3 regions of the Cytobacillus dafuensis genome follow, and region 2 is predicted to be linked to each of the others. Evidence: riboswitches for the same ligand, from Rfam matches in the RefSeq annotation. Region 2 holds a riboswitch; each other region holds the start of a gene.
What was found. A riboswitch is a leader RNA that binds a small molecule or an ion and turns the genes downstream of it on or off. The one in region 2 is predicted to bind glycine.
Positions count from the first base shown of each region.

Region 1 (10,231 bases), 970 kb from region 2:
GAATAAGCGAGAAATTATTAAATACTAAACTAGAAGTGTCTGTTTTACCATATTTTAGTGTGAATTGAAATGCTTTAAGCATTAAGTACGTTGAAAGGTTTTGATTTACATGGAATGACGGCGCATTTAAATTAATTAGTGTTTGCAGAAATAATTTTTTCGATTCCTCCTTCATTTCTGGTAAATCGAGAAGGGATGCAGGATTTTTGTCTATAAGAGAAAGCTTAATAAGTAAAAGCTCCTTTGCAATATCAGTCTTACCTGGATTATGTTTAATTTTCCAACTGAATAATTGCATGCCTTTAAGACCAGCGTCTACAGCTTCATTTACTCGATGTAAATGAGTAAATAATTTGATCATCATATTATATAACTTTATTTTTTCTTCTTTTGTATGGGCTTTTTCTAATACCTCATTAAATGCATGCTCAGCTTCATCAAACTTGCTATTTAAATAAGCCGATTCTCCTAACCCTTTCATTATTTGAAAGGTTAAAGCATAGTTTTCTTTCCATGAATTTTCATGCAAAAGCTTCCTCGCATGGGAAAAGTAGACGTAGGCCGCTTGAAATGCAGCTGCTTTTATCGCTTCATTACCCGATACCGCATTTAAGGATGCCAGTTCCTTCCGCTCCTCAACTAACAATAACCGGTCGCTAAAATTTAAATGGGAAACAACCTCAAATAAATCTTCCTTATCTAAATGGGTATTTCCGTTCGATTTTAAATGCCTGCCAATATTCAAATGAATAATTTGTTTTTCATCTAATGTTAGGAGCGAATACAATGCTTGCTGCACTCGATCATGGATAAATAAAAAGTCTGCTTTTTCATTCTGATTATTTTCATTAACCAAAACTAAAAAACCTTTATTTACAGCAGCTAAAAGTAAATGATCTGTTAATTGATTATCCATATTCAATACAGCAGCTAATTTATTGCCATCTACTTTTTGGCCAAAGCATGAAGCAGCTTTTAGTATTTCCTGTTCTTTTTGTGGAAGCTTTTTTATTCGGCTTATAACATAGCTGACAATGTCTTCATTTATTGATAGCTCTTTTAACACTGTGTAATGAATCTTATGCGCGGTCCCATCAGCTTGGACAATTTTTTCTCTTGATAAGCTTCGGAAAATTTGTGTAATAAAAAATGGATTTCCAGCTGTAATTTTGTAAATAATCGAAGATAACTGTTTACTTTTGCTGCTATCTTTCTCAATATCATAGTGAACACATATCCATTGCATAATTTGTTCTTCTGTAAGGGGTTGAAGGGGGATGACGATATTGTCATCATGAACTGCAAGAATATTTCTCAATGCATCATTTACCGGTTTATTTTCATGGAGATCAGTTCCATCTCTATATGCAATCATGATATATACTCGATTTGAATGATTATTTGTGACTAAATAACAAATTAACTCTAATGATGCAGCATCAGCCCATTGAAGGTCATCAATAAAAAATATAAGCGGACAATCATCTGAAATAAGTTTAATCAATTTATGAAACATGATTAAATAGAGGCTGTGATTATCAAATGATGATAGACCCTCAATAATCGGCTGGTTTCCGATGATCCATTCTATTTCAGGCAGAAGAAATGATAGTGAACTAGCATTTGGCCCTAGTTCATGTAGAATTTTTGTTTTCCAGATAGATAGTTCTGCTTCTCCCTTTGATAAAATAATGCGAATCCATGTTTTGAAGGCTTGAATAATTGGCGTATAAGGAATATATCTATGTAGTTGATCAAATTTTCCCTCTAAAAAGATTACCCTATTTTCTATGACACTATTTCGCATTTCGTATACCAGAGAAGTCTTTCCGCTTCCAGAAGTTCCAAAGATAAAAGCGGTTTTTTGATGGCCGCTTAATACATGTTGCAGTCCTTCAGTTAAAATATTTAATTCCTGCTCTCTGCCATAAAGAGTATTTTTTCTTTCGCTTGTCTGTTTGTTTAATATACGAAGAGGGAAATTTTTGACCCAGCCTGTTTTTAAATATTCATGATAACAATGCTCGAGGTCCTTCTTTAATGAATTAGCTGACTGATAACGTTCATCGGGTGATTTCTCTAAGAGCTTCAAAATGATAGTAGAAATAATTTCTGGGATTTCAAGTTGGAATTCTGAAGGTGATTTTGGAAGCCGTGTTAAATGAGAGTGGATAGTTTCTGAAAGACCTGCAGCTGCAAAGGGCAATTGCTTTGTCAGCATTTCGTAGAAAATAATCCCTAGTGTATAAAGGTTAGCGCGGGAATCCGCATGGACATTCATTCTCCCTGTTAATTCAGGTGAGATATAAGCAATTTCCCAAGCAGGAAGTATTTTATTCATTCGGTTACTTTTTAAAGTTTTCCCTTTTATTATAGAATTGAAAATTCCTAATAAGAATACTTGTTGTTTTTCAGTATTGACCATGAAATTATACGGGTTTAAATGAAGAAACATAAAGTCTTTATCATGAGTATTTTCGACAATTTCACATAATTGAATAGCTAAAACAAAAAATTCTTTTAATGAATAGGTTTGTGTATATACATATTTTTTAAAAGGGACACCTCTAAACGGTTCATAAACAGGAAAAATCTCATTGTTTTTTTTCTCTAGTCGCATAGGTGGGACAATACTTGGATGATTCATTTCAGAAATCAATTCAGCTTCTTTCTGTAAATGTTCAAAATCATATGAAGATAAGAGAGAAGGCTCAATTACTTTTTGAATAATGACATAATGGTGATCTATGGAGGAAAAGCCCATGTAATATTTTGCGAATTGGTCAGCATCTTTTTGTTTTAATCGCTTATATCCAGATAGATTTATCAATTTCCTCATCCTTTGGCAAAACTTTAATAAAACTTAAAGTGAATTTATACAGTTCTTATAGTATATATACTAATCTATTTTTAATATAAATTAGATATTGGAGGTCAATATGAAGGAAAAGTATTTGTATGATCGAAAGCCTTCTACTGAGAAATTGAATCAGGTAAACCTAGATAAAGAATGGCTATCCCTTATCATCAAAGCAAAAGCATTAGGTATTTCCTTATCGGAAATAAAAGAAATTTTAAGAAATCACTCCTCAGTTATTCAAAAGCATCGTTAAACTTATAGCCTATTCCTCTCACGGTTTGCACATATTTAGGTTTTGCAGGTTCTGTCTCAATTTTTTTTCTTAAGTTACTAACATGTACCATCACGGTTCGATTATCTCCGAGACTATCCTCACCCCAAATGAGCTGAAAAAGTTGTTCGACACTATATACTCTGCCAGCATTCCTAGCTAAAACGCATAATAATTGATATTCTTTAGCAGGTAAGGTGACTTTTTCTCTTCCTCTTTTTACGACACACTTCTCCATATCAATAGTCAAGTCGGGAAAATGGAGAATGGGGTTTTCCCGAGTTTGCTGTTCTTCACTATTATCAAAACGGCTTTGCCTAGCTCTTCTTAATAATGCTTTTATTTTTGCTACTAACACAGCTGGACTAAAAGGTTTAGTTATATAATCATCTCCGCCGATTCGTAAGCCTAAGATTTTATCGATATCATCTTCTTTCGCACTCAAAAACAAAATAGGAATATTTGATTTTTTTCGTATGGACTGACATGTTTCAAAACCATCCATTCCTGGCATCATTACATCTAATAAAACTAAGTCAAAATCATGCTCCTCAAAAAGAGTAAGTGCCTTCTCACCGCTCTCTGCCATAATTACTATATAGCCTTCATTATTTAAATAAAGATTCAAGACCTCCCTGATATCCTGATCATCATCAACGACTAATACTTTCTCTGCTCTCATAAACATCCCCCTAAGAGTAACCTTTTTACTCCTTTCACTTTTTAATAAAAATAAATGAAATATGCAGTCCCTTTCATCTTATATTACTATAAAAATACCAAATACTCCCTAAATTTCTAATAGATAAAAAATAATCAAGTGCCGAGTATCATTCCGATAATACCTGTCATAATGACAAAAAAAAAGCCGCAATCTTAGAGATACCGCCAATTTACCTGAAATGCTCAAAGCAATTGGCGTTGTGATGGAAAAGGGACAATTTGCGAGCGGGGATAAACGAATTAATTATTTGAAAATTTTAGGTTGAAGGTTGATAGAGGATCTGATAAGATAAAACAAATGAAAAGACTATGTGTGACTGGCGAAAACGGATAACCGTGGGGGAGCACATAGTGTCGAGTAGCCGTTCGCCTGGGCAGAGGTAAGGAAAGTTTTCCTTGCCTCTTTATGTTTATAAGGGGGATCGTGGAGGCGAATCAATACAATATATTTATTTGGATATTCCGCTAACTAAAAACTAAATAATAGATGCTATGATTGTTATGGATCACACTATAACAGGAGCAGCTTCTGGAGAGAATGCAGTTTAACAGCAGCGCCGAAGGGTTCAAAATCTCAGGCAAAAGGACAGAAGAGAGACAAATATTAATACCTATTTGTTTTTTTGACGTCTAAAGAGATTGGAGAACACCAGTCTCTTTTTTTACACTTTAAGAAAGTATAAATTGCCAGCGCAGAAGGTGATCCGACGCAGTTCCCAATTTTAGGAATTAAGTACGACGGACAGGATGTCCTAGTCGGGCGAATGCCACAGGACGTGGCATGTATGAGCGCGATAAGTGCAACTACGCCTCTGTCTTCGCCTTTCCAAGGCTCGCCAATCAGCGAGTTTTCTTTAGTAGATATAAAAAACTATTATATTTAAAGAGGAGAAAACGAAAATGAACACAGTGACTGAAATAAAAGTAAAAACAATAAAAACGTTAAATAATATTGCAGAAAACGGATTGAATGTATTTAATAAAGATCAATATACAATCGACAATGTCAGTGAAAACCCTGATGCTATTGTTGTTCGCAGTTTTAATATGCATACAATTGAGTTCGGCAATCATTTAAAGGCCATAGCACGCGCTGGAGCGGGTGTCAATAATATTCCAGTCGACAAATGCACAGAACGTGGAATTGTAGTTTTTAATACCCCTGGAGCGAATGCGAACGCAGTAAAAGAACTTGTGTTAACTACATTAATGGCTTCATCTCGTAATCTTTTTGCTGGTGTTGGCTGGGTAAAGACATTAGAAGATGAAGGAGAACAAATTCCTAAGCTTGTAGAAGCAGGAAAGAAACAATTTGTTGGAAAAGAAATTAAGGGGAAAACTCTCGGTGTAATCGGTTTAGGTGCAATTGGTGCGCTTGTAGCGAATGATGCGCTCGATTTAGACATGGATGTGATTGGGTTTGACCCGTTTATCTCTGTTGATACAGCTTGGAACTTGTCCCGCAATGTACAGCGCGCTTTGACGATTGAACAGTTGTTTGCTAACTCTGATTATATCACTGTACATGTTCCGCTAACCGATGATACAAGAGGAATGTTCAATGAAGCATCCTTTAGCATCATGAAACCAGGTGTTCATATTTTGAACTTCTCTCGTGGTGAGCTTGTGAATGAAAAGGATATGGCGGTTGCACTTGAAAGTGGAAAAGTAGGGCAGTATATAACGGACTTCCCGAATGAGAATGTGTTAAAAATGAAAAATGCCGTTCCAATCCCTCATCTTGGTGCTTCTACGATAGAGTCAGAGGAAAACTGTGCCATCATGGCGGCTCGTCAGGTAAGGGAATTTCTTGAAACAGGTAATATTAAAAACTCAGTAAATTTTCCAAACGCTTCCATCCCTTATACAGGAAAGCGTCGTTTGACAGCTTTCCACCAAAATGTTCCAAACATGGTTGGCAAGATCACATCTGCTATATCAAACTATCAATTGAACATCGCTGACATGGTTAACAGGAGCCGAGGGGATTACGCCTATACGATCATTGACATTGATAATAAAGTAAACGGCGATATCATTCCTAGTTTGGAGGAAAAAATCAACGAGATCGAGGGTATTATAACAATTCGTATGATTTAAATAAAGTGATCGTCAGAACCGTTCTAAAACATTCAAAAGGGACGAGGTTCCTCGTCCTTTTACTCTTATTTTGTACGTTAAAGAAAGTATAAATTGCCAGCGCAGAAGTCTGGCTATTTGTATCGTAATCCTTTACCGTCCCAACCCCATATATTTTAATAGAAGAATAATATAATTATTATATTGAAGCAGGGAAATAAAAAGAAAAAGCAAATGGACTCGGCAATTGATAAAAGATTCTCGAATCCATTTGCTTTTCATTATTTCTCTCAGTTAACCGCGTTTGAAGACTGTAAGTAATATACAGGTTAATCCCCTTTCTTAAAATCTAAGATTCGTAACACAAAATTTAATGGAACGTTTTACATAAAGCGAACCAATGATTAAAAAGATTGAAACAACAAGTGAGACAGGAATACTTAAAGCGACAGGAAGATCAATGCCATGCCAAATACTCATTTTAATTTGTTCAAAGCCGACTGTTCGTAATATGCCAGCAAGTACTGAGATTAACGCACTCAAAATCAGTCCAGCGTATAGGACGGATAGGACAGGGATTGTTAACGAGCACAAAAAGGTCCGTATCATTTTTTTTATTTTCATTCCTTTTCACTCCTTATGATATGCTGTACTTTAGCGTCTGGAGAGATTGTATAGCTTTCTTTATAATAAAGTGTTTGGATATGACAATTTTTTCCGATTGCTACAACATCCCCTTCGACAATTTCCGCATCTGTATAGGAAAGCTGCAGGTTTTTCCCTTTAATATATTTGCAAGTCAGCTTTTTTTTAAATAAAGATAAAGATATCTTATCCTTTTCTACACATGCTTCATCCGTGATAAGCCTTTCGATTTTACTTTCACCTGACAATTTTAACTGAAAGTGATTTGCCTGTATTTCCTTCGCAAGAACAAATCCGATGGAATCAAATTGTTCGGCATGAAGAATTTGTTCGATTGTCAGCTTTCCTGTACTGGTAATTTTGGTTGTTTGAACAGTCCTCATCTTTAAATTACCTGCATTCGAAATTTCTTTAACCTCACAACGGTCTTTTATGACACATGATCCAGTATTTTTTAAAACATCTGCTATAACATGAGCATGAAAAGAACTATGTCCATGAGTAGAGATTTCTTTTAAGCGTACTTCTTGGTATAAAGCAACGGAGCCACGAATTTTTAATACTTCACATTCTGAAGCTAATTCTTTGATATTGCCATTTGTAAGGGTTATACTGCGTAGCTTTTGAGCTTGTTCAATTATCATTCATAAACACCACCATATTTTAATTAATATATATTTTAATTACTAAAACATATATTAATTAAAATATATTCATCCTTATTTTGTCAAGAACAAAAAATTATGCCGTATTTGGACAATAAAAAAAGGATTTCAACTTTATGAAATCCTTAAAAAATTGTACTCATTAACTTATTCACATCTATTAATACTTTCGCTATATCTGTTAGCTTTTCTTGTGAAAATTTTAAAAATAATTCTTCGACCTTAACTTCACCACTATTCGTTAAGATCATTTTCACGACTCGTCGGTCTTCACTTTCTCTTACCCGTTGTACTAAATTCAATTTTTCTAGTTTGTCGCACATCGATGTAACAGCTCCAGGGGTTACATTGAAAAAATCAGCAATTTCAGTTGCTTTCATTCCCTCATTGAATTTCAGCTGAAGAAGAAGAATAAGCTGGCTTTGGGATAGCGACTCTCCTTCAGAGAGCAGATTTACAAACATCTTAGACTTCTGTTGTATTTCAAGCATTTCTCTCATAATGATTTCAACATTGTGCATTTGACTATTTTTTGACATATGATCACAGCCTAATATAATATTTACTAATTAAAATATATAGTAAGTATATAATTAATCTCGGCAACTGCCAATCCCCATAGGCAGCTTAAATTAAATGCCATTATTATTGTGCTTACCAAATATAGTGGTAAAGCAGAGGAGACATCTATTGAAATCCGTTTTAAATTACATGAAATATTTATCACAGTAAGAAAGATGAATCGTATCATAAGGAAATGGAATTTTTTTATAAGTAAATGGCTATCAAAGTGGTAAGATATTGATAAAAGAAATTCAATTTATATCCGAGGGAAAATACTATGTCAAAACAACAAAAAAAATCAAAATATTTTGCAGGAATTTCATTAGGAATTATGGGGGCAGGATTTATCTTAACGATTCCTTTCCAAGAATCTTTTATTGTCCGATTATTGCAAGGAGGTTTTGAGGCGGGTTTGGTAGGAGGGCTGGCAGATTGGTTTGCCGTCACAGCTCTTTTTCGCCATCCCCTTGGTATTCCGATTCCACATACTGCATTACTACCAAAAAACCGTGATAGAATGACCAGAGCTCTTATTTCCATGCTTGAAAATGATTGGCTGACAAAAGAAAGTATTCAGGAGAAAATGAAACAATTTCATATTGCAGAAAAATTAATACAGGTTGCAGAGATGGAATTATATTCGGATTCCTTTAAAAAGTGGATTAGCTCTATTCTTCATCAGACAATCAATCATGTAAATTTAGAAAAAATAGCCCCTTTAATTGAAAAGGAGCTAAAGGAATACATTCTTACTTTAGATGTGAAGAAATTACTTCAATCACTCGTCAATCAAGCTTTAAATCGAAATTTGGATGAAAAAGCCTTGGACTATATTCTGGTTGAGGCTGAAAAGTGGATAGCGAAAGAAGAAACAAAAATGAAAATAGGGGTAACGGCGAAACAATTACTTGATAATACGGAAGCGGATGGCTTTTTAAAGTTAGCCCTTAGCTCTTTTAGTAATTTTATTAATGAGGAAAAGCTTGGGAATATGCTTCAACCCTTTATTTTGAAAAGAATCATTCTCCTTCAAAAGGAGGATAATCCATATAGGCAATTGATTCTTTCTCGAATTCAAAATGAGTTAGAAAGTGTGCTAGATAGAAAAGAACTGGTATCTGAACTAAATGAATGGAAGAATACATTCGTAAATGACTGGAGCCCAACTGATCAAATTACAGTGATGTTGAAGAAGCTGCAGAATAAATTGATGCTACTTATCGAAAGTGAAGAATTTATAGATCAATATGTACTTACATTTATTAGAGACATCATAGATAGAATGAAAGAGGCTCCTGAAAAAATCGATAGCATTGAAAATTGGATTCAAAAACAAATTTTCAATATTATTAACAAAAACCATTCCAAAATAGGCATTCTTGTAAAAGAAAACCTTGATAAGCTGGATAACGAAACGCTTATCGATATAATGGAAAATAATATAGGTAAAGATTTACAATGGATCCGAGTAAATGGAGCAATTTGCGGCTTTTTAATAGGAATTATCTTAACGATTATTAAAGCTGTTGTATAGAGCTAATATTTTTTAAATAAGGCAGGGAAATATATGAAGGCTAAAGCTTTGAAAAGCGAAAGGATAGGGGAGTTTATTGCTTATTGCAAGAAACACAGGCAAGAAGTAGATGAATCATTTCTTTATGACGAGGATCTAAAGGAATTTGAGCCTAATGATGAAAATCCTACTTATATTATTTCCGATACAAATGGGGAGATCATAGCAGCAGTTTCATTAATCATGACTGATTATTTTAGGAGAGGAAGAAAAGCACGTTTTAGAATTTTTCATTCGAAAATTAAGGATATCGATTGTTATAAGTCGCTCATGCAAGCTCTTTTAAGTCATACTGAAGGTCTTGATAAGGTTTTTATCTTTATTCCAACGACGGATAAAATAGGAATGGAGTTCATGGAAGAATTATATTTTACTGTAGAGAGACACGCCTTCTTGCTTGTAAGAGAGAACTTGGAAGTACAGGATTATAACTTACCAGAGGATTATGTCATTCGCTCTTTTAGACCAGGAAATGATGAAGAAATATGGTGTGAGATTAGAAACGCCAGTTTTGCAAAGCTTAAGGGAAGTGAAACACCGATCATTCCTGAAATGGTTACGAAGATGATTCTAAGCGAGGAATATATAGAAGGCGGTATGATGATCCTGTTCCATAAGGATAAACCCGTTGGCATCGTAAGAGGAGCGTTAGACGAATATGAGGATGAACCGATCATGAATATCGGACCGCTTGCCATCATTCCAGAATATCAGGGTAGAGGATTAGGAAGGGTGTTATTAAGAGCTTCCTTGCACTTTGCTGAAGAAAAATCCTTTAAAAGGACCATACTTTCCGTGAATGGTGAGAATGAGAGAGCAAAAGCTTTATATATCCAAGAGGGCTTCAAACA
Region 1 covers NZ_CP042593.1:4,815,748-4,825,978, reverse strand. Annotated here, with positions in the region: gene FSZ17_RS22840 (AAA family ATPase) at 1-2,830, opposite strand, end outside; gene FSZ17_RS22835 (MerR family DNA-binding protein) at 2,940-3,113, shown strand; gene FSZ17_RS22830 (response regulator transcription factor) at 3,094-3,813, opposite strand; ZMP/ZTP riboswitch at 4,158-4,237, shown strand; glycine riboswitch at 4,374-4,454, shown strand; gene FSZ17_RS22825 (phosphoglycerate dehydrogenase) at 4,755-5,954, shown strand; gene FSZ17_RS22820 (hypothetical protein) at 6,276-6,557, opposite strand; gene FSZ17_RS22815 (hypothetical protein) at 6,554-7,222, opposite strand; gene FSZ17_RS22810 (MarR family transcriptional regulator) at 7,369-7,782, opposite strand; gene FSZ17_RS22805 (DUF445 domain-containing protein) at 8,085-9,341, shown strand; gene FSZ17_RS22800 (GNAT family N-acetyltransferase) at 9,375-10,231, shown strand, end outside.
Region 1: it holds a riboswitch for glycine, as region 2 does, so the genes downstream of both, FSZ17_RS22825 (phosphoglycerate dehydrogenase) here and purU (formyltetrahydrofolate deformylase) in region 2, are expected to answer to the same signal.

Region 2 (10,231 bases):
GACAATAGGAGTGGCAGGCTTCGGTGTCATTATGTATCTGTATCTGAAGCGTTGGTCGTTTCTTTATAATTTCTTCCCTAAAGCATTATCGCTGAATCATTTATATAACCAATCTATTGAGGGAACAGAGAATATTTCATTAAAAGTGACAAATCGTTATATGACAGGGCATGTCCGTGATTACTTAGTCTATATTTTCGGCTTTATGACTCTTCTTCTCGGCAGTGCTCTTTGGCTGTCTAAGGAGTTTTCCTTTACGATTTCAAATGATGCAGACGTCACTGTGTATGAGGGAGGAATAATAGTGGCAATGGTAATCTCAGCCCTTACTGTCCTCTTGTCGAAATCAAGACTAACAGCCATTATTGCCCTTGGTGCATTAGGCTATCTTGTTTCACTATTCTTTGTCATATTCCGGGCACCTGATTTAGCTCTTACTCAGCTTGTAGTTGAAACAGTGACTGCTGCACTTTTCTTGCTTTGCTTCTATCATTTACCGGAGTTACGAAAGGAAATCAGCCGGGTGAAGTTCAAGGCTACGAATTTGGTTATTTCTATAGGAGTGGGTGTAATCGTCACACTTCTTGCTTTAGCCTCAAATAATCATAGGCTTTTTGCATCGATATCTCATTTCTTTGAGGATTCCTATACCCTTGCAGGTGCAAAAAACATCGTGAATGCTATTCTTGTTGATTTTCGTGGATTGGATACGATGCTGGAAATTCTCGTTTTATGTATTGCAGGTCTAGGTGTCTACACGTTAATAAAACTTCAATTAGCAGGGAGGGAGAAGGAATGAACCCGAACGATGTGATTTTACGTTCAGTGACAAAAGTAGCAATCGTGGTTATTCTAACCTTTTCCATTTATCTTTTCTTAGGGGGGCATCATAATCCAGGTGGTGGATTTATTGGGGGACTGAGTGTTGCAGCGGGGTTAGTTCTTCTCTACCTTGCATTTGATATTGAAACAGTCCGCAAAAATATTCCAGTTGATTTTAAAAAACTGGCGGGCCTTGGTGTGCTGATTGCTGTTCTTACAGGAGTAAGCTCTTTATTTTTCGATAAGCCGTTTTTAAATCAAACATTTGGTTATTTTAATCTCCCTATTTTCGGAAAGACAGAGCTTGCTACTGCTGTTCTTTTTGATATTGGTGTTGCATTAGCGGTCATTGGGACTGCTGTCACGATTATTCTAAGTATAAGTGAGGATGGATAGAAATGGAAACATTAATGTCTATTCTAGTAGGATTGTTTTTTTCAATTGGTACTTATTTAGTTTTGAGTAAAAGCTTAATACGAATCATTTTAGGAACATCGATTATCAGTCATGGCGTTAATCTGCTTATACTAACAATGGGCGGATTAAAGAAAGGCGGTCCTCCACTTTTAGGAGGGATCAACACAACATTTACTGATTCATTGCCTCAAGCACTTATTCTAACGGCAATTGTGATTAATTTCGCAGTAACTGCTCTATTCTTGGTGCTTAGCTACCGCACATATAAAACATTAGGGACTGATGATATGGATCAATTAAGGGGAATGAAGGATGAATAATGTAGTTATAATGCCGATCATCATTCCGCTTATTGCGGGGCTGATCATGATCTTATTTCGGCAAAACATTCGTTTTCAACGATTTCTTAGTATTTTAGCCATTATGGCGTCAGGCTTTGTGGCCGTCATTTTAATGGGGCAAATTAAAGGGAAGGGAATACAGACCCTTCAGGCTGGGGGATGGGATCCTCCTTTTGGAATTACCATCGTCGCAGATATGTTTTCGGCACTATTGCTTTTAAGTACAAGTATTGTTGCACTTTTTTGTTTGATTTTCGCATTTAAATCGATTGGAAAAGAGAGAGAGAGTCATTATTTTTATCCATTTTATTTATTTTTGATAACAGGTGTGAACGGTTCGTTTTTGACAGGTGACCTCTTTAATTTATTTGTCTGCTTTGAGGTCATGCTCATTTCATCATATGTGCTGATCTCCCTAGGGGGAACGAAGATACAGCTGCGGGAGTCCATTAAGTATATTCTAATCAATGTTTTATCTTCTTCACTATTTCTTCTTGGTGTGGCCTATCTTTATGCCATGTTAGGGACATTGAATTTTGCCCATTTATCCTTGCGAGTGGCTGAAGCAGGTCAAGATGGATTGCTGACTACAGTTGCTCTGTTATTTTTAATGGTTTTTGGCATGAAGGCTGCACTTTTCTTATTCTTTTGGCTGCCAGAAGCCTATAGCGCACCACCGATTGCCGTTGCAGCTATTTTTGCAGCTCTATTAACAAAAGTGGGGATTTATGCGATTTTCAGGATGTTTACACTCGTATTTTATCATGAGCCACAAATCACTCATTTGATCATTGGGATCCTTGGCGCATTAACGATGATTCTTGGAGCAATTGGGGCGGTCGCCTATTGGGATATAAAAAAAATCTTAACCTACAATGTCATTGTTGGGGTAGGGTTTATCATGGCTGGGCTAGCCTCATTTACTTCAAATGGAATAATGGGGTCCATGTACTATCTCATTCATGACATTTTGATAAAAGCACTCATTTTTCTCTTAGGCGGAACCATTATTTCTTTAACTGGTACGAGTAAGCTAAAAGAAATAAGCGGACTTATTCGCAATCATCCTTACTTAGGGTGGATGTTCTTCATTGCAGCCTTATCACTAGCAGGCATTCCGCCATTAAGTGGATTCCTAGGGAAAGTTTTTATTACTAGAGGGACCTTTGAATCGGAGTATTACTGGTTAGGTGGAATTGGCTTATTAACAAGTCTAATGGTCTTGTATTCCATTATGAAAGTCTTTATGAATGTGTTTTGGGGAGAAACGCATTTGAGTAAAGAGATGGAAAAAGGGACAACAAAGGGATTGATGTTCCCTATGGGCTGTCTCACGGTTCTTACCATCTCACTTGGATTAGGGGCAGAGGGTATTCATGAGTATGTTCGATTAGCTACTGAAAGCTTGTTAAATCCAAAGCTGTATATTGAAGCGGTTATGGGCGGGAGTCAGTGACGCTAAGGAGCTTCCGCTTTTCTAATAAGGAGGGAGATCATTGCCTATTCAGGTGTTAATTAATCTTTTTATCGCCTTTTTATGGATGTTTCTTCAGGATGAATGGAGTATTTTAGCCTTCTTTGCAGGCTATCTCGTTGGTGTGATTGTGTTATTTTCTTTAAGGCGCTTTTTCCCTACATCTTTCTATTTAAAACGGTTTATCGCCATTATGAAATTATTTATATTGTTTGTCCAGGAATCGTTCATATCAAGTATAGCAATTATTAAAGAAGTAATAAGGCCTAAAATCGATGTAGCTCCTGGTATCTTTAAAATGGAGACTGAATTAGAGGGTGATTTGGAAATTACGTTACTTGCCTTGCTCTTAACCTTAACCCCAGGCTCTGTTGTAATGGAGGTTTCACCAAATAATAAAGTATTTTATCTTCATGCGTTAAATATGCCGGATTCAAAGCAAGCTGTTTTACAGTCGCAGATCAAATATGAGAAAGCGATTAAGGAGGTAACCCGATAATGTTTAATCTATTTTTATTAGTTTGTTTATTTTTCCTGACCCTTTCTATACTAGCAGCACTTTATCGTGTCATAAAAGGGCCTTCAACACCTGATCGAGTTATGGCACTGGATAACATCGGTGTCAACATTATTGCAGGAGTTGCCTGCCTTTCTATCCTTATGAGGACACATGCATTTTTTGACATTATTTTATTAATCGGAATCCTCTCTTTTGTAGGCACCATTGCCTTTGCAAGATTTATTGAAAGAGGTGTTGTTATTGAACGAAAACGTATACATTGACATAATCGTAGCTATTTTTCTTTTTATTGGAACCGTATTAAGCTTTCTGAGTGCAATTGGATTAATTCGACTGCCAGATGTGTATTCTCGCTCCCATGCCGTTTCAAAAAGTGCAAGCCTAGGAGTACTCTGTATTTTATTTGGAACTTTTCTTTTCTTTTTGTTAGCAGAAGGATATTTCAGTATTCGATTAATTCTTGGTATTTTCTTCGTATTTTTAACCTCTCCAGTTGTATCTCATCTATTAAATCGAGCTGCCTATCGATCAAAGGTTGAACTCACAAAGGAAACTGTACAAGATGATTTGAAGGAATTTCTTGAAGAGTATTAAGTTGATTTCATAAAAACGGAGAAAATAATCTCATACGATTTTATTCTCCGTTTTTTCTTTTGAGAGCTGTGCTTTAACAAATGAAACAATTATGCTATGCGAAAATAGGTATTCAGAACTATATTGTCCTTTTCGAAAGAACAAATGTATTTATCGGAAGGAAAAACACTTGATTATTTTCTGAATAGGAGTAAAATTAGGATATATTTTTTACAGATTAGGAGATGTCAGGATGAAAGTCGTTAAGTTTGGCGGATCTTCATTAGCATCTGGAAAGCAGGTCGAAAAGGTCTTCCAGATTGTTGTTTCTGATCCAAAGAGAAAAATTGTCGTTGTTTCCGCTCCTGGAAAAAGATCGCCAGAAGATGAAAAGGTGACAGATTTGTTAATTGAGTGTGCAAGGCTTTGCCTGCAAAATAAAAATCCGCAGGAAAAGTTAAACACAGTTATAGAAAGATATGCCGCTATTGCGCAAGAATTGAATCTATCAGAGGAAATTATTAATGACATTCTACAGGATCTACAAACAAGATTGACTGCAGACAAACGCAATCCTGACAAATTCATGGATTTAGTAAAAGCAAGTGGGGAGGACAATAACGCCAAATTAGTTGCTGCTTTTTTCCGGCAGCAAGGGGTGGAAGCCCATTATGTAAATCCTAAAGAAGCAGGACTTTTTGTAAGTGATGAACCAGGTAATGCTCAGGTTTTACCGGAATCATATGACAAGTTATTCTCGTTACGGGAACGTTCTGGGATTATTATTTTTCCTGGATTTTTTGGATACAGCAAAGAAGGTGAGGTATTCACTTTTTCACGTAGTGGTTCAGATATTACTGGTTCGATCCTGGCGAATGGACTTAAAGCCGAATTATATGAAAATTTTACAGATGTTGATGCTGTCTATTCTGTAAATCCATTTATCATCAACAGCCCGAAGGAAATTAAGGAATTAACGTATCGGGAAATGCGTGAGCTTTCCTATGCAGGTTTTACTGTCCTTCATGATGAAGCACTAGTTCCTGCGTTCCGTGCAGGAATTCCGGTACATATTAAGAACACAAATAATCCAAATGCACCAGGTACGAAAATCGTTTATGAAAGAGATAATACGAACGGTCCTGTCATTGGTATTGCTAGTGACAAAGGCTTTTGCAGCATTTATGTCAGTAAATACTTAATGAATAGAGAAATCGGCTTTGGACGGAGGCTTTTAGCTATACTAGAAAGCTATGGTCTTTCCTATGAGCATACTCCTTCTGGAATTGATGATATTTCAATCATTTTAAGAGAAAATCAGTTTACTCCTGGCATGGAAGAGGAAATCGTTGATCGCATAAAAACTGAGCTTGATTCAGACGAAGTGGTTATTGAACATAGCTTAGCTCTCATTATGGTTGTTGGAGAGGGGATGCGTCATAATATCGGTACAACGGCAAGAGCCTCTAAGGCATTGGCAAAAGCTAACGTTAACATCGAAATGATCAATCAAGGTTCATCTGAGGTCAGCATGATGTTCGGTGTTAAGGAAATAGATGAAAAACGAGCGGTTCAGGCACTTTATGAAGAGTTTTTTGCGGCAGTAGCAGTGTAATAATAGTAAAAAGAGTTGACGCACTCCTGCGTCAACTCTTTTTCTATATTGTTTTTTCAAAATTAATACGTTTATTAAGAGCATACATGATTGGCATTCCTACTATTAATACAACAAACTCACCGATTGCCGTTGTGAGCCATGTAAGCATGAATGGCAAGTCAAATGCTAGTTTAAGCTCAAAGGCGATAATCCACATCATGAACGTGAAAATGAGTGAGTTCACGATCATACGAACCCAGATGTTCTTAATATATCGGCAGCAAACAATCGTGATTAATAAAGAAATCAGCGTATGACCAACACCAAAAATAAGATCATATGCTTTCATTGGTGAAAATAATAGATTCGTTAAAAACACACCTAAAACCATGCCATATATATACTTCTTATTGAACACGACTAGGTGATTAAACATTTCGGATACACGGAATTGGACAGCCGTAAATCCAAATGGCTGGATAAGCATGGAAACAGCAATATATAAAGCCGCTAATATGCCATTTCCGACAAGTGTCCTTACTTTCATATTCAATTCTCTCCTTAGTTTTTTATCGTGGGATGGTTACGAACCACGTGAGCTCTTTGCCCAAAGCATATATATTAATATATTTTGAGGCTTTCGTCAATTATGCACAATATGTGAACAAGAACTAAAAATAAAGATTAAACCAATGTTCAAAGGTTGACATAAATATGCATAAGTTTTATTCTAAATTTAAAGAAAATTCAATATGGGCGGATGACGGTTGTGGGAGAGTGCATGATGACTAGCCACCGAAGGAGCAAGTTCCATTAAACACCCTTGGAACAAATCTCTCAGGTAGAGGAACCACAACGGGACGCGTCTCTGGAGAGCTCGTGCTATTCGTACGACACCAAAGGGGACCCTATTTGGGTTTAAACTCTCAGGTAAAAGGACAGAGAAAGGGTAAAGTAAGTTACCCTTTCTCTGTCCTTTTTTGGCTATTATGAAAGTTTAAGTTTATTAACGTACTAAAGTGAAAGTGTGAGTTCAATTAAATATCTTCTAATTAGATCGCTAAGAAAAACTAAGGCATTCGCTAAGTTTTCTTATGTAGATTTAAGGGAATGATGTCGATATTATTCAAAAGGGAATGTATGGACAAACTATTGATGTTAGATGAAACTGCTTAGTAATAGATGGGAAAGCGATACATGATTAATTATTAGGAATAGAGGTGTGGCAGATGGCAACAAAAGAAAAGGATAGCCGGGTAGTACTATTAATTTCGTGTCCGGAAAAGCCGGGAATAATATCAATTGTTTCTAATTTTCTATTAGAACATCATGCAAATATTGTCCACTTTGATCAGCATACAACAGATCCACATGCTGGAAGGTTTTTTATGCGAATAGAATTCGATTTGAAAGATTTTGAAACAGCTTTTGAAAAGCTTGAACAAGATTTATATGGGATAGCAGCAGAGCATTCGATGGAATGGCAGTTATGCAGCACAAAAAATAGAAAGAAAATGGCAATATTTGTTTCGAAAATGGATCATTGCCTTCTTGAACTTATTTGGCGGTGGAAGTCAAAGGAACTGCCAGTTGATATTCCACTAGTCATTAGCAATCACGCTAAATTAGCAGACGAAGTGGAAAGCTACGGGATTCCTTTTTATCATATCCCATTAACGCATGAAACGAAGGAAGAGGCCGAACAAAAAGCAATGGAATTAATGGAAGGGAAAGTAGACTTTATTGTTTTAGCAAGGTATATGCAAATTCTTTCCCCAAATTTTATAGCGAAATATCCTAATCAAATCATTAATATTCATCATTCCTTTTTGCCTGCTTTTGTCGGTGCAAACCCTTACGTAAGGGCATTTAATAGGGGAGTGAAGCTAATAGGTGCAACAGCTCATTATGTTACGAATGATCTGGATGAGGGGCCGATTATTCAACAAGATGTTATGCGTGTCAATCATCGCTATTCGGCTGATGAATTAAAAATTGCCGGAAGACATGTAGAAAGAAAGGTCCTCGCTGATGCAGTTGCATGGCATGTTGAAGACCGAGTCCTTGTTCATGGGAATAAGACAATCGTATTCGAATAGCAAATAGCCATAATGGGGATTCAGTTTTATATCGTAAATTATTGAGAGAGGGAGAATTTAAAATGACTAGAAAAAAAGTCACTTTATCAAGTTTAATTAGAAAAAATAAAGAGGAGCTTATGAGAGATCGAGGACAGCTTGAAGTAATTGAAAAGCGCATAGATGATAAACATACAACGTCTAAAAAAGTCGTACAAAGAGTTTGAATACAGGTAGGATTAGTGGATAAAGTGAAACTTCCATCAGTGGGGGGGCTTTCATCTCCCACTGATGGTTAGTTGCGGCCCACAGGAAGTGGGTCACGCAGACGTTGCCACACGATGTGGCGCTTTTAGTCTGTGTTCATTTTATGGGCCTTTACGGGCAGTTGATCCCCCGCTTAGGATTCTTTGATTCTCTCGCAAACTTGAAGTGGGGGTCTACTGCCCGTTAATCTGAGACAAATAAAAACTATAAAAATAATTGACAGATTTGTAAGGATTCGCTTATGATAAATATATAAATTGTATAGTTTCTCCTAAAGGGGAGTAGCTTTAACGATAAGGTCGTCACTTCGGAGTTCATAGCTCCCGGCTTTGTCGGCAACATTCCGTTGTTAGCAAGACCTTTACCTAAATAGGGTAGAGGTCTTTATTTTTTGTTTCTGACCTTTACCGCATTTTGGTAAAGGTTTTTTGTTGGCTTGAAAAAAATAGATGAACACCATGTTTTCTTAGCATTTTCAAGGAATGTGAACGCATAAGAAAAAAGGAGGGCAAGAAAGAACGAAGAAAAGGAAAATGTCCTTTATTCAGCTCGATTTGCACATAATTTAATTTAAAAATGGGGGTCAAACAATATGGATTTTTCGATACTTTTAGAATATGGATCGGTTTTATTAGTATTAATAGTTTTAGAAGGTCTTTTAGCAGCTGATAATGCATTGGTTTTAGCCATAATGGTTAAACATCTTCCGGAAGAGGAAAGAAAAAAAGCTTTATTTTACGGCCTTGCCGGAGCATTTGTATTCCGTTTCGCTTCTTTATTTGCGATATCATTTCTTGTTGATATTTGGCAGGTTCAAGCAATTGGTGCACTTTATCTATTATTTATTTCCTTTAACCATATCTTTAGAAAGGTATTAATAAAAAAGGATAAGGATAAAGAAGTTAATACAAAAGAGAAGAAAAAAGCAGGTTTTTGGGGAACTGTTTTTAAAGTGGAATTAGCTGATATTGCATTCGCTATTGACTCTATTTTAGCTGCAGTAGCTCTAGCAGTAGCACTTCCTGCTTCAGGCTTACCGAAAATTGGAGGTATGGATGGCGGGCAATTTCTCGTTATATTCGCAGGCGGATTTATTGGATTAATCATTATGCGTTTTGCAGCTAATTTCTTTGTTAAATTATTGCATACAAAGCCAGGCCTAGAAGTTGCCGCATTTCTTATTGTAGGTTGGGTCGGAGTAAAACTTGCAGTGACCACACTTTCACACCCGGCATTAGCGGTGCTGCCAGAATCATTTTCTCATTCGACTGAATGGAAAATTACATTCTATGTTGTGCTCATCCTTATCGGGGTAGTTGGATGGTTTTTCTCTCCAAAGAAGGATAATGAAGTAACTGTTGAAGATAAAGTGAGTTAATCAGGGTTATATGATTTAAGCATTTTACCCGCAAAAAAGCATGTTTATGAGACCACTATTTCGGAAAAATCCGTGGAGAGTGGTCTCAATGAGTGTTCATGAGACCACTATTTCGAGAAAAACCGTGAAGAGTAGTCTCAAAGAGCGTTTATGAGACCACTTTTTCGGAAAATTCCGTGGAGAGTGGTCACAAAGAGTGTTCATGAGACCACTTTTTCGGAAAAATCCGTGGAGAGTGGTCTCAAAGAGTGTTTATGAGACCACTTTTCCGGAAAAATCCGTGGAGATTGGTCACAAAGAGTGTTTATGAGACCACTTTTCCGAGAAAAACCGTGAAGAGTGGTCACAAAGAGTGTTTATGAGACCACTATTTCGAGAAAAACCGTGAAGAGTGGTCACAAAGAGTGTTTATGAGACCACTTTTCCGAGAAAAACCGTGGAGATTGGTCTCAAAGAGTGTTCATGAGACCACTATTTCGAGAAAAACCGTGAAGAGTAGTCTCAAAGAGCGTTTATGAGACCACTTTTTCGAGAAAAACCGTGAAGAGTGGTCACAAAGAGTGTTTATGAGACCACTTTTCCGAGAAAAACCGTGAAGAGTGGTCACAAAGAGTGTTTATGAGACCGCTTTTTCGAAAAAATCCGTGGAGAGTGGTCTCGAAGAGTGTTCATGAGACCGCTTTTCCGAGAAAATCCGTGAAGAGTGGTCACAAAGAGTGTTTATGAGACCACTTTTTCGAAAAAAATCCGTGGAGAGTGGTCTC
Region 2 covers NZ_CP042593.1:867,083-877,313, forward strand. Annotated here, with positions in the region: gene FSZ17_RS04310 (Na+/H+ antiporter subunit A) at 1-799, shown strand, start outside; gene FSZ17_RS04315 (Na(+)/H(+) antiporter subunit B) at 796-1,218, shown strand; gene FSZ17_RS04320 (Na(+)/H(+) antiporter subunit C) at 1,221-1,559, shown strand; gene FSZ17_RS04325 (Na+/H+ antiporter subunit D) at 1,552-3,036, shown strand; gene FSZ17_RS04330 (Na+/H+ antiporter subunit E) at 3,077-3,553, shown strand; gene FSZ17_RS04335 (Na(+)/H(+) antiporter subunit F1) at 3,553-3,837, shown strand; gene mnhG (monovalent cation/H(+) antiporter subunit G) at 3,815-4,168, shown strand; gene FSZ17_RS04345 (aspartate kinase) at 4,401-5,762, shown strand; gene FSZ17_RS04350 (QueT transporter family protein) at 5,806-6,291, opposite strand; PreQ1 riboswitch class I at 6,300-6,344, opposite strand; glycine riboswitch at 6,505-6,607, shown strand; glycine riboswitch at 6,610-6,689, shown strand; gene purU (formyltetrahydrofolate deformylase) at 6,974-7,843, shown strand; gene FSZ17_RS04360 (FbpB family small basic protein) at 7,906-8,049, shown strand; gene FSZ17_RS04365 (TerC family protein) at 8,682-9,467, shown strand.

Region 3 (10,231 bases), 2.4 Mb from region 2:
ACAGGTCCCAAGAGTTAACACTGTATTCACTATAAGTTTATAAAATGTTCACAAATATTCCCTCAGGTACTCAGAAATATTCAATGAGATAAAGGTCTTCTCTAAACAAGGAAAGGCTTTATATTATTTTATAAAAATTTATTTTTTTAATGCGAAATATTTGTCAAAAAATTATGGAAAATATATAATAAGGTCGAATATACAAAAAAGGTGGTGTCATGTTCAATTGAACATAATAGAAAAGCTCGCTGAAAGAATTATTAAAGATGCAGTAAGAAATCAAGCCTCAGACATTCATATTGTTCCCCGAAGGAAAGACACACTCATCCAGTTGCGCCTCGCTAACAAATTAATTCCAAGACTGTATTTACCGAAAGAAGAATGTGACAGACTCATTTCCCATTTTAAATTTACAGCTTCCATGGACATTGGTGAAAAAAGACGGCCGCAAAGTGGGGCATACTCCTATTCAGTAGATGGGCAAATGATTGGCCTTCGATTATCCACCCTTCCTTCCAGTCATAATGAAAGTCTCGTAATCAGAATCCTCCCTCAGCAGGAACAAATTCCTTTTTTCCAAATCTCTTTATTCCCAGCTATGACACGAAAAATGCTCGCTTTATTGAAGCATGCTCACGGATTAATTATATTCACTGGTCCGACCGGCTCAGGAAAGACTACAACATTGTACTCCCTTTTAAACGAAACCTCCCATATGTTCAATCGCAATATAATAACGCTAGAAGATCCAATAGAAAAAGATAATGATTTGGTTCTTCAAGTACAAGTGAATGAAAAAGCAGGTGTCTCCTATGCTGCTGGGCTAAAGGCCATTCTTAGACATGATCCGGATATCATTATGGTGGGTGAAATAAGAGATGCCGAAACGGCAAAAATCGCAGTTCGGGCAGCATTAACGGGACATCTTGTATTAAGTACAATGCATACTAGGGATGCAAAGGGGGCTATCTACAGATTAAATGAATTCGGAGTTAACTGGCTCGAGATTGAACAAACGCTTGTTGCAGTAACAGCACAAAGGCTTGTCGAGTTAAGGTGCCCATTTTGCCAGGGGGAGTGCTCTCCTTTCTGCTACAGCTATGGTAGATGGAAGAGAGCAAGTGTTTTTGAGCTTCTTGCAGGGAGAGCGTTAAATGCAGCTATGATGGGTGCGAAGGGTGAAAAATCAAAGGTAGAATATTTAACATTGAAAGATGTCATTAAAAAGGGCATTGCTCTTGGGTATATCAAGGAATCTGAATATGAGCGGTGGGTACTAGATTATGCGAAAGCGTAAATGGAATCTGCAAGAGCAAAGTCATTTTTTAAAAAGAACAGGCGAGCTGCTAGTAAGAGGTTATCCCTTATCAGAAGCAATTGAATCAATCTTGTATCAGCTGCCGCAAAATAAAAAAGAGGAGGTTAGAGGATGTCTCGCAGATTTAAGAGAGGGTTATCCTTTTTATCAAATTTTATCAAAATTAAACTTCAATAAAAATTTAATTGGCTATGTATACTTCGCAGAGCAGCATGGCGGCTTAGCGAGTGCTATCCAAGAAGGCAGCGAAATGATGCTTAAAAGGGATAAGGATTTTGAAAAACTAAAGAAGTTACTTGTATATCCTTTAATGTTGATCTTTATTACTGTTGTTTTGTTTATCTTCGTTGACTATGTAATACTGCCGAGATTTTCCTCCTTGTTTATTTCAATGAATCTAGAGCCAAACTTTTTCATGAAGGTCGTTTCATCGTATGGTGAAATGATGCCATTTCTAATAGGGGGCACAGGTTCTCTTTTCCTCATTTTCTTCGGGTATTATGGGCTGATATTTAAAAAACATTCCCAGATTAAACAAAAAAATTTGCTCGTTTCTATTCCTATCATTGGCCACTTCCTAAAATTATTTTATACTCAATTTTTTTCAGTACAGATCAGTTATTTATTAGCTGGGGGTGTATCCATTCATGAGGCCTTGAGTCTATTTGAAAAGAATGATAAGCAGCCGCTTTATCAAGAATTAGGATTAGAAATAAAGCAGAGCTTACGTAAGGGGGAGAAGCTGGAAGAAATATTAAAGATTTATCCTTTTTTTGACAGTGAGCTACCAAACATCATTAGACATGGACAGAAAAACGGAAAGCTTGACCAAGAATTATTATTCTTTAGCAGACACTGTTTAAATTTAATTGAAGAAAGATCAGAAAAATTGCTAAAAACAATTCAGCCTTGTCTATATACTGTAATTGGTTTTTTAATTGTTTCGATGTATTTAGCAGTTCTATTACCAATGTTTCATTTATTGGAGGGAATATAGAAATGAGATTGCTTAAAAATATAAAGGGTTTCACATTAATAGAAATGTTAATTGTTTTGCTTGTTATATCAATTCTACTAATTATTACAATTCCAAATATTACGAAGCATAATTCATCGATAAATAATAAAGGATGTGAAGCATTCGTGCAAATGGTACAAGCCCAGGTACAAGCATATGAAATTGAGCATAAAAAACCCCCTGCTAGCATTCAAACACTTGTAGATGAAAAATATCTTAATGAAGGGGAAACCTCATGTCCAAATGGAGAAAATATCTCGATTGCAGAAGATGGAAAAGTAATACTAGTTAAAAAGGAGTCTTCTTCTGAATGAGAAGCCGAGAAGCTGGCTTCACCTTGATAGAATCTTTGTTTGTATTGAGTGTTTTTTTCGTCATTACCTCTTTTTCAGTCTTTCTGTTAAAGCCCCAATTTAGCTCCATTGAAAAACAACAATTTTTTTCCCAATTAAAATCAGACTTTTTGTTTGCACAACAATATGCTATTTCCCATCAAACTGAAGTAATCGTGTATTTTCCAATCGAATATGATGCCTATTATATTCATGAAAAGCTAAGCTCCCAATATCTAATCGAAAGGGAAATTCCTGAGAGGATTAAGATTCAGCCAGGATCCATGAAGCTCTTTTTTCAATTTCAGGCTGATGGAAATATTAGTAAATTCGGCTCGTTCTGGATCTTTATTGATAAGGAAAGGTACAAATTTACTTTTTTAATTGGAAAGGGAAGGTTTTATGTGCAGAAGGAATAATGGATTTTTCTTGGTTGAGATGCTTTTATCTTTATCCGCTTGGCTAGTCATAGCGATGGTCTTTTTCCCCCTTATAATGGGACTCATTAATCGAACCATTCAATTGCATCAGGAATATGATGGGACTCAACTTTTATATGAGACTTTACAAACAGCTAAGAAGGAACAAAGGGTTCCTGTTCATGAAATAATTAAAATAAATCAAACTGTTTATGAAGTCTATCAAGACTCTGTTCGTTCTGGTAGATTGGAGGTTTGCGTGAAATATGAGGACATTCTTAAAAATGAATACAAGAAGTGCGAAATATTTGAATAGTAGAGGGTTTACGATGCTTGAAATGCTATATGCATTTTCTATTTTTCTTCTTATCGTTTCTTTTTTTTCCATATGCATGAAATTTTTATTGGATAATAAGGGGCTAGAAGCAAGAGTGAGCAGGATGGAATGGCAAGTATTTGTCAGTCAGTTAAAAAAAGAGCTAAGGTTGTCAGAAGGCTTGGAGGTATATGAAAACAAGATAATATTAAGAAAGAACGGCCAGAATGTCAGCTATGAGAAATATGGAACAAATATGCGACGGAGAGTAAATAATGAAGGGCATGAAATTGTACTTCAGAAAGTGGATTCATTCAACTTTACCCCTATTCGAGACGGGATGAAACTTACAGTAGAGGATTTATATAATCAATCCCATTCTGCGCTTCTTTTCTCTTATATTAATCTGGAGGAAGAACATGCTGCAGAATGAAAGGGGCTTTACGTATCCACTTACATTTTGCTTTATTTTGCTTGCTGCTCTAGTGCTCTCCGTTCAAATTGACTCTTACTTATCGGAAGTACGTTTTTTAAAAGAATCAGAGGCGATATTAAAGCAAGAATACTATTTATTAAGCTCAATGAAAAGGGTTGAGAATATATTAATAGAGGGGGATGAAGAACTTTTCTCAGGCTTCTTTACGTTTACTGATGGAACGATTCGTTATGAAACGTCTCAACTTACTGCAACTCTGTACATGGTAACCTTCAATTTAAAAATAGGATCATATCCTGATATCAAGGGGTTTGGTTATTTTGATGAAGAATCAGGTAAGATGATTAAATGGGTAGAAAGAAATTAATTTAGTTGCAAAATTTCATCATCTGATTATTAATTTTTGTTAAAGGACATACTTGAATTGAAAGCTAAGATAAATGATCAAAAAGTATATGTAAATGAGCAGGTGATGCCATTGAAATCGAATGATTACGTAAAATACATTACCCAAACAGTAGTTAAATATATTGATCAGCCCAAAAATGAACGGAAAAGAAATCGTCTTGAAAAAAAAGATATGAAAGAGCCATTTTTATTTCGGTGGTTCGGTGTGATTCCTTATATTTTGTACTATTATGTCAAAAGAAAAAGAGGAAAGTGAACAGCAAAAGAAACCGGTCAAATGACCGGTTTCTTTTGGCTAGTAAAGGAACTGGCGAATGCCGTGCTTCCAAGCTGTTTTTAAACAGCTTGATCTGTTAAATAAAACAAACCACCGTTTACGATTGAAATTTTAACCTTTGGCTCGTATTGCTCTTTTAAAGCTGTTTTTTCAATTTCATAGCTTTCATCTTTTTCCTCAGCTTCTTCGTAAAAATGTTCCAGCAATTTTAAATCCTTTTGCCAGCGTTTTCTTGCATCTTCAGCCCAAGAGTGATCCTCATGTTCAAGCTTATATCTCAAGAAATTTTCCACTCTTGATATGCCACTCTTAGGCATAATTAATGGTGAGAGTGTAAACGAATAGTCAGGAATTTTCGGTGTCAGAGGTAAGTTTAGAAGTTTATCATGAAAACCCTCAATCATTTGCCCATTTATTAATTGTAACCCAATTGATTTAAAGACATCTCTTTTCCTGTCGCATTCATATGAGATCCGGATATTCATACCAAGCCAAGGTCTTAAAGGAGTCTGCTGTCCTGGTGGTTTATTGTGCTTTTCATATAAACGAATAGAGCCGGCTAAGTTTTTCGTTGACTCAAAAATTTGGTGGAGGCGAGGGGATCCAAAGTGAATGGTCTCCCCTTTCATTTGATCAGAAACAAGATGTGGATTTGTAATCAATGTGAGCTGCATTGGATTAGGTACTCCACCAGTTTTTTCTAAATAATGCCAGTAAAAAGGCCTATTCATCAGCTCTTTATCTAGTTCAATTGTAAGCTGTACAGTTAAATAGCCTTGCCCGTTTTGAATGATTTCGCATCCGTTCGCATAGAAATATTTCTCGAGGAAATTATGAATTTCCTGTTGCTGCATTTCTCTCACCTTCCCGTATTTCTTCAGCAAACTGAATCATCGCTGTTAAATTCTCCATTTTGATTCTCATTTCTCCTTCTGAAGCTGATTTGCCAAAAATATCAACTAGATGATCCTCTACATTACCAAAATCCAGTTTTGTCAGAATATCATCTAAATCGCCAATTACTTTTTCAAATAGATGAATTTTTTCATATAAAAGTTTTAAAATATGCTCTTCAACAGTATCCTTTATGGCAAAATTATAGATCATAACGTCTTTCTCCTGTCCGAGGCGATGTATACGACCGATTCTCTGCTCAAGCCTCATTGGATTCCATGGCAGATCAAAATTGATAATATGATTACAAAATTGAAGATTAATACCTTCACCGCCTGCTTCAGTAGCAATAAGGACTTGGGCGTTTTTTTGGAAAAGCTCCCTCATCCAGTCCTTTTTCCCTCGTTTGAAACCTCCTCTAAATGGAACGGATGTAATTCCGTATTGTTTGAGGAACCATTGCAAATACATCTGCGTTGCCCTATATTCTGTAAAAATGATCACTTTATCATTGATTTGCTGAATTAATTCAAGTGCTTTTTCGGCTTTTGAATTTTGCTGAACAGCTTCCACCTTAGAGATTAAAGCTTGAATATGGTCTTGGAAATCTTTTGAGGGCTCAACTTGTTTTTCTAGCATATTTTTAAGAGTGAAATAGACCGCTTCTCGGCTGCTGCATGCTTCACGCTGAAGTGTCATAACAGAAAATTGGCTAGAGCTTAACCAATCACCTTCCCTGCGAAGGCTGCTGACTGCATCGTAAAGGTCTCTTTCTTCTATATTGAATTCTATTGGAATGGTTTCGACCTTTCGCTTCGTCCATTCAATACCTGTATCAGCTCTTCTGTTTCGGATCATAACTTTATTGACAAGCTCTTTTAAATGTTCATGATCATTCAAGTCACGGGAATCTTTATTGTATTTTTGATAAAAAGCTGACTCATTTCCTAAATGCCCGGGCTTTAATAAAGAAACTAAATTAAAGATTTCGCTAATGCGGTTTTGAATGGGAGTAGCAGTTAAGAGCAAACAGAATTTCTTTTTTAAATTTTGAACAAACTCATAGTTTTTCGTTTTATTATTTTTAAGCTTATGTGCTTCATCAATAATGATTAAGTCATAATCCTGCTTGTATATGATATCTCTATGAGGATTACGTTTTGCGGTATCAATGGATGAAACGACCACATCACACTGCTCCCATACATAGCTTTTACGTTGTGTTACTGCAGGGATGAAGAATTTAGTGTTCAGCTCAATTGCCCATTGGGTAACAAGGGAGGCTGGCACAAGAATGAGCACTTTTTTAACTAATCCTCGAATCATATATTCCTTTAATATCAATCCTGCTTCAATTGTTTTCCCTAATCCAACTTCATCAGCAAGAATAGCTTTTCCATTCATACTTTCTACAACCTGCTTGGCAACTTCAAGTTGATGTGGCAATGGGGTAAGGCCTGAAAGATGTTTTGGAGCTTGCAATCCTTCAAAATCAGGAATGGTGGTATGAGTTTCTACTTCTACTGCTAATTTATATAGCTCCCAGTTCCCCCAAGGTCCGTCATTTTCAATTCTAGTTAAAAACTCCTCCTGCCAAGAGGAATCAAATTCAATCCGCACTGTCATTAAAAACAGCTCCTTTAAAAAATTGGAAGTATTCGTTTTGTAGTTAGAATCAGATTACCCATTGCCCAAATGACCTTCTAATGGTAGGATAAGAATAGCTTTGAAAGTTTTGAAATTTGCCACAATCATTTAGTTTATCGAAATATATTTTTATTGATTTTCAAATTTGGTTTCGAGTTGAAAGGTGAAAGCTAGCTAACTCATATTCATGCAAATTGACGGTCAAGACGCCATTTTGTTTAGTATGAACCAACTTGAAAAATTTTATAAATACGGATGACAATAAGGGGAGAGACTACTTTTGTGGCGCCGAAGGAGCAAGCAATGGATTTGTGAATCTCTCAGGCAAAAGAACCCTTATTTGACGTAACTCTGGAGAGCGCTCTATTATTTTGGAGCCACCAAAGGGGAAAACCGTTATTCGGTAAACTTTCAGGTGCAAGGACAGGGATCTTCTTGAAATATAGGGGATTTTCTGTCCTTTTTTTGTTCAAATTTCAAGCTTTTAATAAATATTATAAGGGGGACAAGTGGATGTCACAGTTAAAACGTACACCGTTATACGATGTTTACAAGGACTATGGCGCAAAGACAATTGATTTTGGCGGCTGGGATCTGCCAGTTCAATTTTCTAGCATTAAAGAAGAGCATGAAGCAGTCCGTACTAAAGCTGGTTTGTTTGATGTATCCCATATGGGTGAAATTGAAGTAAAGGGGCCTGATAGCCTTTCCTATCTTCAAAAAATGATGACAAATGATATCTCAAAATTGAAAGATTTTGGTGCCCAGTACACTGCTATGTGTTATGAAAATGGCGGAACTGTTGATGATTTACTTGTCTATAAATTTACAGATGATCATTTTTTACTTGTTGTAAATGCATCTAATATTGAAAAAGATTACAAATGGCTTGCTGATCATCTTGAGGGTAATGTAGAAATTAAAAATCTTTCTGATCAGACAGCACAAGTTGCCATCCAAGGTCCATTGGCAGAGAGTGTATTGCAAAAGCTTGCTAGTAATACAAATCTATCAGATATTGGCTTTTTTAAATTCCAAAATGATGTTGATTTAAATGGTAAAAAAGCCCTTGTTTCTAGAACTGGCTATACAGGGGAAGACGGGTTTGAAGTATATTGCGATGCTAATGATGTAGTTTCAATTTGGAAGGATATTTTAGAAGCTGGTAAAGAAGAAGGTGCTATTCCTTGTGGATTAGGTGCTCGCGATACATTGCGTTTTGAGGCTAACTTGGTTCTTTATGGTCAAGAGCTTTCTCCAGAAATTTCACCGTTAGAAGCTGGCATTGGCTTTGCAGTGAAAGTAAATAAAGAAGCTGATTTTATTGGAAAAGAAGTGCTATTAAAGCAAAAAGAAGATGGACTTTCAAGAAAATTAGTTGGTATCGAAATGATTGACCGCGGAATTCCACGTCATGGCTACCTGGTTTTTAAGGGTGAAGAGCAAATCGGAGAAGTGACAACAGGTACACAATCGCCAACATTAAAGAAAAATATTGGCCTAGCTTTACTATCTATTGAAAATACTGCTGTTGGTACAGAAGTAGAAGTTGAAATTCGTGGAAAGCGCCTTAAGGCAGTAGTGGCAGCTACGCCATTTTATAAAAGAGAGAAAAAATAGGAGGGGAGACTTAAATGATGAAACATCGCTATTTACCGATGACTGAGACGGATAAGAAAGAAATGCTCGCAACCATCGGTGTAAACTCAATCGATGAATTATTCAGTGATATTCCTGAAAGTGTTAGATTTAAAGGGGAATATAATATTAAACCAGCTGCAACCGAAACAGCATTGATGAAAGAGCTTACTAAAATGGCTCAGAAGAATGCAGATCTTAAAAGCAACACTTCTTTTTTAGGAGCAGGGGTTTATGATCATTACATGCCTGTCATCGTTGATCATGTAATATCCCGTTCAGAATTCTATACAGCATATACACCGTATCAGCCGGAAATTTCTCAAGGGGAGCTTCAAGCGATCTTTGAATTCCAGACAATGATTTGTGAACTAACGGGTATGGATGTTGCAAACTCTTCCATGTATGACGGTGGCACAGCGTTGGCAGAAGCTGCAATGCTAAGTGCAGGCCAAACTCGCCGCAAAAAAGTTCTTATTTCAAGTGCAGTTCATCCTGAATCCAAAGATGTTGTGAAAACATATGCAAAAGGCCAGTATATCGAGGTTATTGAAATTCCGCATAATGATGGGGTTACCGATCTAGAAGCACTGAAAGAAATGATAAGTGATGATATTGCTGCTGTTATTGTTCAATATCCAAACTTTTTTGGCAGAATTGAACCATTAAAAGAGCTGGAAGAAATCATCCATGCGCAAAAATCTATGTTCGTTGTTTCAAGCAATCCGCTTTCACTTGGAGCTTTAACACCTCCTGGGAAACTCGGTGCTGATATTGTGGCAGGGGATGCACAGCCTTTTGGCATTCCAACTGCATTTGGCGGACCGCACTGTGGTTATTTTGCTGTAACGAATAAATTGGTGAGAAAAGTTCCTGGACGCCTTGTTGGACAAACTGTAGATGAAGAAGGACGCAGAGGCTTTGTATTAACGCTTCAAGCGCGTGAGCAGCATATTCGCCGTGACAAAGCGACTTCAAATATTTGTTCCAACCAAGCATTGAATGCACTTGCAGCATCAGTAGCCATGACAGCTCTTGGTAAAAAAGGTGTTAAGGAAATGGCACTTGCTAACATTCAAAAATCAAATTATGCGAAAAAGCTTTTTAAAGAAAATGGCTTTGAGCTTGCATTTGAAGGGCCTTCCTTTAATGAATTTGTTATTAAATTGAATAAGCCTGTTAAAGAAGTGAATCAGAAGCTTCTTGAAAAAGGCATTATTGGCGGATTCGATTTAGGACGCGATTTTTCAGATTTGAAAAACCATATGCTTGTTGCTGTAACAGAGCTAAGAACGAAAGAAGAAATCGATACATTTGTTAAAGAAATGGGGGAGTACCATGCATAAGGACGATCAGGCACTCATTTTTGAATTAAGCACACCTGGCCGCATCGGTTATAGTCTCCCGGAAATGGATGTTCCGGAAACTGATATTAATGAACTGATCCCTGCAGGTTATTTAAGGGAAGAAGAGGCAGAGCTTCCAGAAGTAGCAGAGCTCGATATTATGCGCCATTACACAGCGCTTT
Region 3 covers NZ_CP042593.1:3,333,783-3,344,013, reverse strand. Annotated here, with positions in the region: gene comGA (competence type IV pilus ATPase ComGA) at 227-1,297, shown strand; gene comGB (competence type IV pilus assembly protein ComGB) at 1,284-2,315, shown strand; gene comGC (competence type IV pilus major pilin ComGC) at 2,318-2,650, shown strand; gene comGD (competence type IV pilus minor pilin ComGD) at 2,647-3,087, shown strand; gene FSZ17_RS15945 (type II secretion system protein) at 3,071-3,403, shown strand; gene comGF (competence type IV pilus minor pilin ComGF) at 3,372-3,836, shown strand; gene comGG (competence type IV pilus minor pilin ComGG) at 3,823-4,206, shown strand; gene FSZ17_RS15930 (YqzE family protein) at 4,318-4,503, shown strand; gene FSZ17_RS15925 (YqhG family protein) at 4,584-5,378, opposite strand; gene FSZ17_RS15920 (DEAD/DEAH box helicase) at 5,356-7,044, opposite strand; glycine riboswitch at 7,321-7,411, shown strand; gene gcvT (glycine cleavage system aminomethyltransferase GcvT) at 7,579-8,685, shown strand; gene gcvPA (aminomethyl-transferring glycine dehydrogenase subunit GcvPA) at 8,703-10,049, shown strand; gene gcvPB (aminomethyl-transferring glycine dehydrogenase subunit GcvPB) at 10,042-10,231, shown strand, end outside.
Region 3: it holds a riboswitch for glycine, as region 2 does, so the genes downstream of both, gcvT (glycine cleavage system aminomethyltransferase GcvT) here and purU (formyltetrahydrofolate deformylase) in region 2, are expected to answer to the same signal.